One region of the Bacillus sp. JJ864 genome, then DNA from elsewhere that is predicted to be linked to it. Evidence: riboswitches for the same ligand, from Rfam matches in the RefSeq annotation. Region 1 holds a riboswitch; each other region holds the start of a gene.
What was found. A riboswitch is a leader RNA that binds a small molecule or an ion and turns the genes downstream of it on or off. The one in region 1 is predicted to bind S-adenosylmethionine.
Positions count from the first base shown of each region.

Region 2: it holds a riboswitch for S-adenosylmethionine, as region 1 does, so the genes downstream of both, mtnW (2,3-diketo-5-methylthiopentyl-1-phosphate enolase) here and V7024_RS01005 (bifunctional homocysteine S-methyltransferase/methylenetetrahydrofolate reductase) in region 1, are expected to answer to the same signal.
Region 3: it holds a riboswitch for S-adenosylmethionine, as region 1 does, so the genes downstream of both, V7024_RS19125 (YezD family protein) here and V7024_RS01005 (bifunctional homocysteine S-methyltransferase/methylenetetrahydrofolate reductase) in region 1, are expected to answer to the same signal.

Region 1 is NZ_JBALLY010000002.1:93,802-97,082, forward strand. Features, by position in the region: gene V7024_RS01000 (methionine biosynthesis PLP-dependent protein) at 1-807, opposite strand, end outside; SAM riboswitch class I at 882-1,001, opposite strand; SAM riboswitch class I at 1,203-1,313, shown strand; gene V7024_RS01005 (bifunctional homocysteine S-methyltransferase/methylenetetrahydrofolate reductase) at 1,559-3,281, shown strand, end outside.
Region 2 is NZ_JBALLY010000001.1:17,277-20,557, forward strand. Features, by position in the region: partial or broken gene V7024_RS00115 (carbon-nitrogen family hydrolase) at 1-457, opposite strand, end outside; gene V7024_RS00120 (pyridoxal phosphate-dependent aminotransferase) at 472-1,662, shown strand; SAM riboswitch class I at 1,714-1,820, shown strand; gene mtnW (2,3-diketo-5-methylthiopentyl-1-phosphate enolase) at 1,885-3,129, shown strand; gene V7024_RS00130 (2-hydroxy-3-keto-5-methylthiopentenyl-1-phosphate phosphatase) at 3,126-3,281, shown strand, end outside.
Region 3 is NZ_JBALLY010000135.1:22,652-25,932, reverse strand. Features, by position in the region: lysine riboswitch at 1-115, shown strand, start outside; gene lysA (diaminopimelate decarboxylase) at 294-1,610, shown strand; SAM riboswitch class I at 1,791-1,899, shown strand; gene V7024_RS19125 (YezD family protein) at 1,969-2,112, shown strand; gene V7024_RS19120 (phosphoadenylyl-sulfate reductase) at 2,205-2,909, shown strand; gene sat (sulfate adenylyltransferase) at 2,937-3,281, shown strand, end outside.

The DNA.
Region 1 (3,281 bases):
CGCTTCTTCTTCTTGTAAATAAGAAACAATTGCTTTTGCATTCTCTTCGTGCTGCCTCATGCGCAGCGCTAATGTTTTCATGCCGCGTATTAAAAGCCAAGAATCAAATGGGCTTAACACAGCTCCAGATGCGTTGTGATAGTGAGCGAGTTCTTCGCATAATTTTGCCCCTTTTGCAACAACGAGTCCGCTTAATACGTCATTATGACCACCTAAATACTTTGTAGCGCTATGCAGGACAATATCAGCTCCTATTGTTAATGGTTGTTGTAAATAGGGTGTGTAAAATGTGTTATCAATAATAAGGAGCAGGTCGTGCCGCTTTGCAACGGCAGCAACTGCGGCAATGTCGGTTATTTGCATAAGTGGATTTGTTGGTGTTTCTATGAAAATGGCTTTTGTTTTCGGTGAAATTGCTTTTTCAATTTCTTCTATATGCTGCGTATCTACATATCTACATCGAACATCCCATTTTTGCTCGTGCTCTGTAAATAAACGATATGTTCCGCCGTATAAATCTTCAGATACAATCAGTTCGTCACCAGAGCGGAATAATGAAAGGACAAGAAGAACAGCAGCCATTCCTGAGCTACAGGCATAGCCTTGTTCACCTTGTTCTAAGTCAGTGATTGCACGCTCTAATAAAAGGCGTGTTGGGTTTCCAGTTCGGGAATAATCAAACCCAGTTGACTTTCCAATTCCTTCGTGGCGATAAGCTGTGGAGAAGTAAACGGGTGGATTGACTGCTCCAGTTGTTGTTTCACTGCGATTTCCAATTTGGGCAAGCTTTGTTTCGATTGTAGACATAATAAAATTCCTCCTTAGTGCAAAATAAAAAAGCCTTCTAAGAAGAAGGCTTTTTTATGACGAATATAGTCTTCTTCTTATCTGTCAAATCATTTCTCAATTTGCTGGAATTAGCACCTTATTAACAAATAAAAAGCTTGTTAATGGTTGCTGAGGCGTCATTGGGCCAGTCCCTCGACCTCTCTCGATAAGAATTCGAAATATGAAGTTTTTAATTATGTTTTTTACTTTACAATAAATTTAGAAAGAAACGCAACTATTTTTTGAATAATTTTATTTTTCTTTCTTTTTGTTGACTTTCGTACTTTAACATGCTAAATTAGTAAAAAAATTAACAAAGATTGTTAATAAGTGAACGGATGATGTTCGCTTTTTGAAAACATAATTGAATGAAACTCTTATCAAGAGTGGTGGAGGGAAAGGCCCTGTGAAACCCAGCAACCTTCAAACAACATGTTTGAAACGGTGCTAAGACCTGCGGAACAAAGCGTTCTGAATGATAAGAGGAGGATAAAAACCCCCTCTTCATTAAGAAGAGGGGGTTTTTATATAAATACAAATTAAAAACCCCTTTCTTTCTGGGGGGACGAGAGCGTCTGGCCATGTATAGAAGCGGTCAGGGCCTTTTCCTGCCACATATAAGGTTTAAAACAAAAGGAGAAAGCGACTGTAGGTTTTGTTTTGCATAGAAGTGACTTATATGTCGAAAAAGCAAAATAGATTTATATATTGACTGAAGAGAGGGAGACATGTGAAATTACTAGATTTATTGCAAAGAGGAATTGTGATTGGGGATGGAGCGATGGGAACGTTGCTGTATTCTCATGGTTTACAAAGTTGCTTTGAAGAATTGAATGTATCTGAACCAGAACGGATTATTTCGATTCATAAACAATATGTTGCAGCAGGGGCAGATGTTATTCAAACCAATACATATGGAGCAAACGAAGGGAAACTTCGCATGTACGGTCTTGAGGATCGCGTAAAGAAAATTAACCGAGCCGCTGTAAGACATGCAAAAGAAGCTGTAACAGAAAAGAATGCAATCGTTGGGACCATCGGTGGAATGAAACATATTGGAGCAGTTACAACCACTGATATGGAGCGCGAATTTATGCTCTTAGAGCAAGCAGATGCCCTATTAGAAGAAAGTGTGGATGGGCTATTATTAGAAACGTTTTACGATGAGTTTGAATTACTTCATGCAGTGAAAGTATTAAGTAAGCAAACAAATGTCCCTCTTATTGCGCAGCTTGCCCTTCACGAAGCTGGTACAACTCAAAACGGAAATAGTGTGGATGATGTATTGAAGCAGCTTATAGAGTACGGTGCAAATGTGGTCGGATTAAATTGCCAGTTAGGACCGCTTCATATGATTGAATCGTTTAAAACGATAGAAATTCCTAAATATGGTTACTTATCTGCGTATCCAAATGCTGGTCTTCCTAAATATGTAGAAGGTCGTTACGTATACGAAGGAAGCCCGGCTTATTTTGAAGAGATGGCGCCGGCATTTATTAAGCAAGGCGTTAGGCTTCTAGGAGGCTGTTGTGGTACAACTCCTGCCCATATCGAAGCGATGAAGCGAGCGCTTGAAAATGAGTACCCTGTTACAGCCAAAGAAGTTGTAAAGCGAGCGGAAGTAATAACAACGCAGCGTGTAAATGTAGTGGATCGAATTACATTAGCAGAAAAAGCGAAAAAGGAAACGACGGTGATTGTTGAGCTAGATCCGCCTAAAACGTTGGATACACAGAGATTTTTTGAAGGAGCAAAGGCGTTGAAGCGTGCCGGAGCAGATGCGATTACGTTAGCAGATAATTCATTAGCATCGCCTCGTGTATCAAATATGGCAATGGGAGCGTTATTAACAAAGCATGATATCCCTATATTAACTCATTTAACGTGTCGTGATCATAATGTGATTGGGCTGCAGTCTCATTTACTTGGATTAGCAGCACTCGGTATGGAGGAAGTATTGGCATTAACCGGAGATCCTGCGCGGGTTGGTGATTTTCCTGGTGCAACATCTGTATATGACTTGTCTTCGATAGAACTCATTAAAATGATTAAGGAAATGAACAATGGCCGTTCTATTTTAGGAAAAACAATTGGAGCAGCTACCCATTTTTCGATTGGCGGGGCTTTTAATCCGCATGTTAGGCATATCGAGGCCGCTGTAAAACGTATGGAGAAAAAAATTGCAGCTGGTGCGGAGTATTTTTTAACGCAACCCATTTATGATGCGGCAGTCATTCGAAATGTATATGAAGCAACGAAGCATATCGAACAGCCAATTTTTATTGGAATTATGCCGCTTGTAAGTAAACGAAATGCAGACTTTTTACATTTTGAAGTGCCAGGTATTACTCTTCCAGAAGAAGTGAGAAGGCGTATGGACGGACATAAAACATCAGAAGAAGCAGTGACAGAGGGAATTCATATATCTAAAGAATTAATTGATGTAGCAATGG
Region 2 (3,281 bases), on a different contig from region 1:
AAATATTTATGTTCATCCATCAGTTGAAACAAATGCACTTTACTATATTCAGACACAATGCTTCCGTTTCGATCACTAATATACATCGTATTCGTAACACCATTCTCTGTTTGCTTAGCGATTGAACCACCGACAATATTTACTCCATTTTGCTTACTCCACTTTGATAATAAACCTTTTGTATCATTCCCATCTAGATCAGCAATATCAGGAAGACGCTCTAAATCATAACCTGTTGTCCATAACTCTGGCAATACAATAACATCCGGATTTCCCTTCATCGCCTCGCTTATTTTTTTTTCAGCATGTTCTATATTTTTTTCAACATTACCAAAAGCGATATTCATTTGTACACAAGCAATTTTCATTACTCTTTTCCTTCTTCCTTTTTATTTTTTTCTTTACAAAAAGTTGGAAAGATTATATTATTTGTCACTATAATTGTAACAACTTTCAAAAGAGGTGGAAAGTATGAAACATTTTCAACCTTCCGAGATATTAACATCATTACCAACACAATTTTTTGCTTCTCTTGTCGCAAAAGTAAATGGAGTAATGCAAGCTGGTCATGATGTTATTAACTTAGGACAAGGAAATCCAGATCAGCCAACACCAGCGCACGTCATAACAGCATTACAACGTGCAGCAGAACATCCTATTCATCATAAATATCCGCCATTTCGAGGACATGAAAGTTTAAAAGAGGCTGTCGCTACATTTTATGAGCGTGAATACGGTGTACAATTAAACTCGAAAACAGAAGTAGCTGTTCTATTTGGCGGAAAAGCTGGCTTAGTTGAATTACCTCTTTGTTTTACGAATCCAGGTGATACAGTTCTTGTTCCCGATCCAGGTTATCCAGATTATTTGTCAGGGATAGCCTTAGCAAAAACAAAGATTGCTACAATGCCACTGCTATCAGAAAATCAATTTTTACCTGATTATACAAAGATTGATGCGCAAACTGCTGAACAAGCAAAATTAATGTTTTTAAACTATCCGAACAATCCAACTGGAGCCGTTGCAACAACAAAATTCTTTGAGGAAACTGTATCGTTTGCAAACGAACATAACATTTTAGTCTGTCATGATTTCGCGTATGGGGCGATTGGTTTTGACGCTAAAAAGCCGATTAGTTTCTTACAAATCGATGGAGCAAAAAATGTTGGCATTGAAATTTATACGTTGTCAAAAACGTATAATATGGCAGGATGGCGCATCGCGTTTGCCGTTGGGAATGAAAGTGTTATTGAAACGATTAACGTATTACAAGATCATATGTATGTTAGTATTTTTGGTGCCGTACAAGAAGCTGCTCAAAAAGCGTTATTAAGTCCGCAAACTTGTGTCGATGAACTCGTAGAACGCTATGAATCTCGAAGAAATGCTTTCATTACTGCTTGTCGTTCTATCGGCTGGAATGTCACCTCACCAAAAGGTTCTTTTTTTGCTTGGCTTCCCGTTCCAGATGGCTATACGTCAGAGCAATTTGCTGATGTACTATTAAACCAGGCACACGTTGCTGTCGCTCCAGGCATCGGCTTTGGTCAACACGGAGAAGGCTATGTTCGTGTTGGCTTATTACATTCAGAGGAACGTCTTCAAGAAGCGGTTCAGAGAATTGCCGAGTTAAAAATTTTCAAAAAAACATTGACAACATAAAAATTCTCTGTCAAAATTCAGTTATCAAAAATTTTAAACATTTCCAAATACTTCTTATCAAGAGCTGGTGGAGGGACGAGCCCAATGAAACCCGGCAACCGATCTACTTTATGTAGGCACGGTGCTAATTCTCGCAGCGTTATGCTGACAGATAAGGAGCTGGTTGTAAAAAAACCTCTCCTTAGCTGAGAGGTTTTTTTATTTAACTAGGAGGTTATGAAAATGAGCGGAATAACAGCAACATACTTCATTCATGATGATTCTCATCATTTAAGTCAAAAAGCAGAGCAAATTGCCCTTGGTTTAACAATTGGTTCGTGGACACACTTACCCCACTTATTACAAGAACAATTAAAACGACATAAAGGTTCAGTCGTTAGCGTAGAAAAATTAGAAGAAGATGAAACAACAAACATATATCTTGATAAAAAAGTAACACGCGGACTTATTAAAATTCATTATCCATCCGCTAACTTCACCAATGACTTACCAGCAATATTCACAACTGTTTTCGGAAAATTATCCTTGGATGGAGAAATTAAATTAATTGATTTAGCATTTTCTGATGATATTAAAAAGGTCTTCCCTGGTCCTAAATTCGGTATCGATGAAATACGAAACAATTTGAATGTTCACAATCGCCCTCTTCTCATGAGTATTTTCAAAGGAATGATCGGCCGAAATATCGGTTATTTAAAAACACAACTTCGCGATCAAGCAAGCGGCGGTGTCGACATTGTAAAAGATGATGAAATTTTATTTGATAATCCGTTAACACCACTGTCAGAACGCATTCACACCGGAAAAGAAGTATTGCAATCTGTTTATGAAACATACGGGCATAAAACGTTATATGCCGTTAATCTTTCAGGACGGACTTATGATTTAAAAGAAAAGGCAAAACAAGCCGTTGCTGCTGGAGCTGATCTATTACTTTTCAATGTATTCGCATATGGACTTGATGTGTTGCAAGCTTTAGCGGAAGACAATGATATTTCTATCCCAATTATGGCACATCCAGCAGTAAGCGGAACTTACATAGCATCTAAATTATATGGATTTTCTTCTTCTTTATTACTTGGCAAGCTTCTTCGCTATGCTGGTGCAGATTTCTCGCTATTTCCATCACCGTATGGAAATGTCGCTTTAAAACAAGAAGAAGCACTTTATTTAGCCAAAGCACTTACAGATGAAAATGAACCGTTTAAGCGGAGCTTTCCTGTTCCATCTGCTGGCATTCATCCAGGACTTGTTCCACTTCTCATTCGTGACTTCGGTGCGGAATGTGTCATTAATGCTGGCGGCGGTATTCACGGACATCCATCCGGAGCACAGGGGGGCGGAAAAGCATTTCGAGCTGCTATCGATGCAGCGTTAACCAACACGCCGCTTCATAAGAGTGAGGATTCTTATTTACAAGCTGCTTTGCGCTTATGGGGCAATCCAGCTAAAGAGGTGCAAGCATGAGCATGCAAATTTTTTGTGATTTCGATGGCACAATTACAAATAACGATAATATTGTTGCCATTATACAAAAATTTGCACCACTTGAGGCAGAAACAATTAAACAACAAATTTTATCACAAGAACTTTCTATTCAAGAAGGTGTAGGGAAAATT
Region 3 (3,281 bases), on a different contig from region 1:
TCTGAAAGGGATTTTCGCCGAAATATATGAATACCCACTTATTCATATATTGGGACTGCATTAAATAAATGTAGTACTGTCATAAGTTTTTGACTTATGGAGAGCTATTAGGAGATGTTTGATGCGGTTTCTTATTTGAGAAAATAACACAAGTTTATTTTTTCATCCTATATTTTTCTAATAAGAAACGCGTGTGAACATTGTTCCGCGCGTTTTTTGTTTACCTAATTAGGGATAATATGAACAACTAAGGGATGTAATAGATGGTTTTGAGAAAAAAGGGAGGAATTCACATGTATTTACACGGCACAAGCCGCATTAACGAGCAAGGACATTTAGAAATTGGGGGATGCGATGCTACTGAACTTACAGCGACATATGGTACACCTCTTTATGTATATGATGAAGCAGCAATTCGTGAGAAATGTCGTGCATTTCATCGTGCTTTTAGAGAGAGTGGGTTCTCTTATCAAGTAGCATATGCAAGCAAAGCGTTCTTGTGCATGGAAATGTGCCGATTAGCTGCGGAAGAAAATATGTCGCTGGATGTTGTGTCTAGCGGAGAGTTATATACGGCATTGCAAGCAGGATTTTCAGCTGAACGTATCCATTTTCATGGCAATAATAAAACAGAAGAAGAGCTGAGAATGGCGCTAGAAGCTAATATTGGGTGTTTCGTTGTAGATAATTTTTTAGAACTAGAAATATTACATGATTTGGCGAAAGAATACGGAAAAGTTGCCAGTGTTCTGCTTCGTGTGACTCCAGGAGTAGAAGCGCATACGCATGAATATATTACAACGGGTCAAGATGATTCTAAGTTTGGTTTTGGTATTTCAACAGGGCATGCATTACAAGCAATGAAAAGTGCATTAGAAAAATCAAATTACAATGTGCTAGGAATTCATTCTCATATAGGATCACAAATTTTTGAAACTGCAGGATTTGTTCGTGCAATTGAAGTGCTTCACAAATTTCTAGAATTAGTGAGAAAAGAAATGGATTATGTAGCACCCGTATTAAATGTCGGCGGTGGTTTTGGAATTCGTTATACGGAAGGGGATACACCGCTTGCTCTTGGCGAATATGTGCAAGCTGTGACAGATGCGGTACGCGAGCAATTTACAGCATGTGAATATCCACTTCCAGAAATTTGGGTAGAGCCAGGTCGTAGTATTGTTGGTGATGCAGGAACAACTTTGTATACAGTGGGAGCGATTAAAGATATTCCAGGCATTCGGAAATATGTATCAGTTGATGGTGGCATGACAGATAACCTTCGACCGGCACTTTACGGAGCGCGTTACGAAGCATTACTAGCAAACCGAGCGAATGAATCTGCTGAAGAGGTTGTTTCCATTGCAGGGAAGTGTTGCGAAAGCGGGGATATGCTCATTTGGGATATAGCGCTCCCGAAAGTTGTTTCGTGTGATCTCTTAGCTATCTCTTGTACAGGGGCATATGGCTATTCGATGGCAAACAATTACAATCGCATTCGTCGACCAGCAGTTGTGTTTGTGAAAAATGGAAAATCTCATGTTGTTGTTGAGAGGGAATCGTTTGAAAATATTATCGGAAACGATCGCATACGTGTAAAGGAATTTGTATAAAGTGAAACTTCTATCAGTGGGGATCTTACTGCCTGTTAATGCGGGATAAATACGTTCTCGTTTAGTTGAAGAAGGAGTCTTTTAGGTGAACAACTCCTTCTTCTTTTAAAATAATAAATTTTATCGGAAAACTAGGATTGAAAAAATTCAGAATCGTGTTAAAATACAGTTATAATTAAATTCTTATCAAGAGCGGCGGAGGGAACTGGCCCAAAGAAGCCCGGCAACCTACTTTATAAAAGTAAGGTGCTACTTCCAGCAAAATGGAATCCATTTTGGAAGATAAGGTAGATACGTTACCGGAACAGTCTTTTCGAAATGGGAAAGATTTTTTTTATGAAAAAAGGGGGGACTGTTCGTGGGGGTACAAGGACAATTTGAAGAAGTAGCAAGTAAGATTCAAGCAATGCTTGCTGATATGAAATATGGTTCAATTACAATTGTTGTGCAAGATGGGAAAGTGATTCAGCTTGAAAAAAGTGAAAAGGTGCGCTTGAAATAAGCATGCTGACTAGAAAAACTAGAGGCGGCTTTAATCTATTTTAATTAGATTAAAGCCGCCTTTTTGTATAGGTTTTATGAAGGGGGAGAACGATGTTAACGTATGAAACATGGAAAGATCATTTTGTATCATTTCCAGAGGATGATGAAACGAGAGGTGCTTTAGCAGCGGTGCGCTGGGCCTATGAACAATATGGGCAGGATATTGTGTATGCATGCAGCTTTGGGATAGAAGGAATGGTTTTACTGCACTTGATTAACCAAGTAAATCCATCTGCAAAGGTTGTGTTTTTAGATACAAATGTTCATTTTCAAGAAACGTATGACTTAATCCAAAAAGTACGAGAACGATACTCTAAGTTGCAGATTATTGAAAAGCAACCGGAGCTTACACTTGAAGAGCAGGCAAAGGAGTATGGTGATAAATTGTGGGAACATAATCCAAACCTTTGTTGTCAATTAAGAAAAATTAAGCCGTTAGAAGAAGTATTAACAGGCAGGAAAGCTTGGATATCTGGTTTGAGAGGAGAGCAGTCTGAAACGCGAAAAAATATACAGTTTGTTAATCAAGACCATCGTTTTCAATCTGTAAAAATTTGTCCGCTTATTCATTGGACTTGGAAAGACGTATGGCGTTACGTATACAAGCATAATTTGCCATACAATCCGCTTCATGATATTGGATATCCGAGTATCGGATGTAAAACATGCACTATGCAGGTGCAAGAAGGCGGCGATTTGCGAGATGGACGGTGGGCTGGAAAGACAAAAACGGAATGTGGTCTTCATTATCAATAAAGGCTGATAAAAAAGGAGAAGAAGAGAATGAGTGATAGAAAAACATTAGTGAATCGAATTGATACAACATATGAAACAGCACATATTGTAAAGGAAATTGAGTTGGATGGAGTGGCATTAAGTGATTTAGAGCTTATTGCTATCGGTGGATATAGTCCGCTTACTGGTTTTTTAGGGGAAAGCGATTATACGTCCGTAGTCGAGGAAATGAGATTAACAGATGGAGAGGTATGGAGCATTCCAATTACATTGTCTATAACAGAAGAAAAAGCGAAAGAATTGCAAGTAGGAGAAGAAGTTAGGCTCGTAAAAGAAGGAGTGACTTATGGTGTGATTCAAGTTGAAGAGATTTACACGCCTAACAAAGAAAAA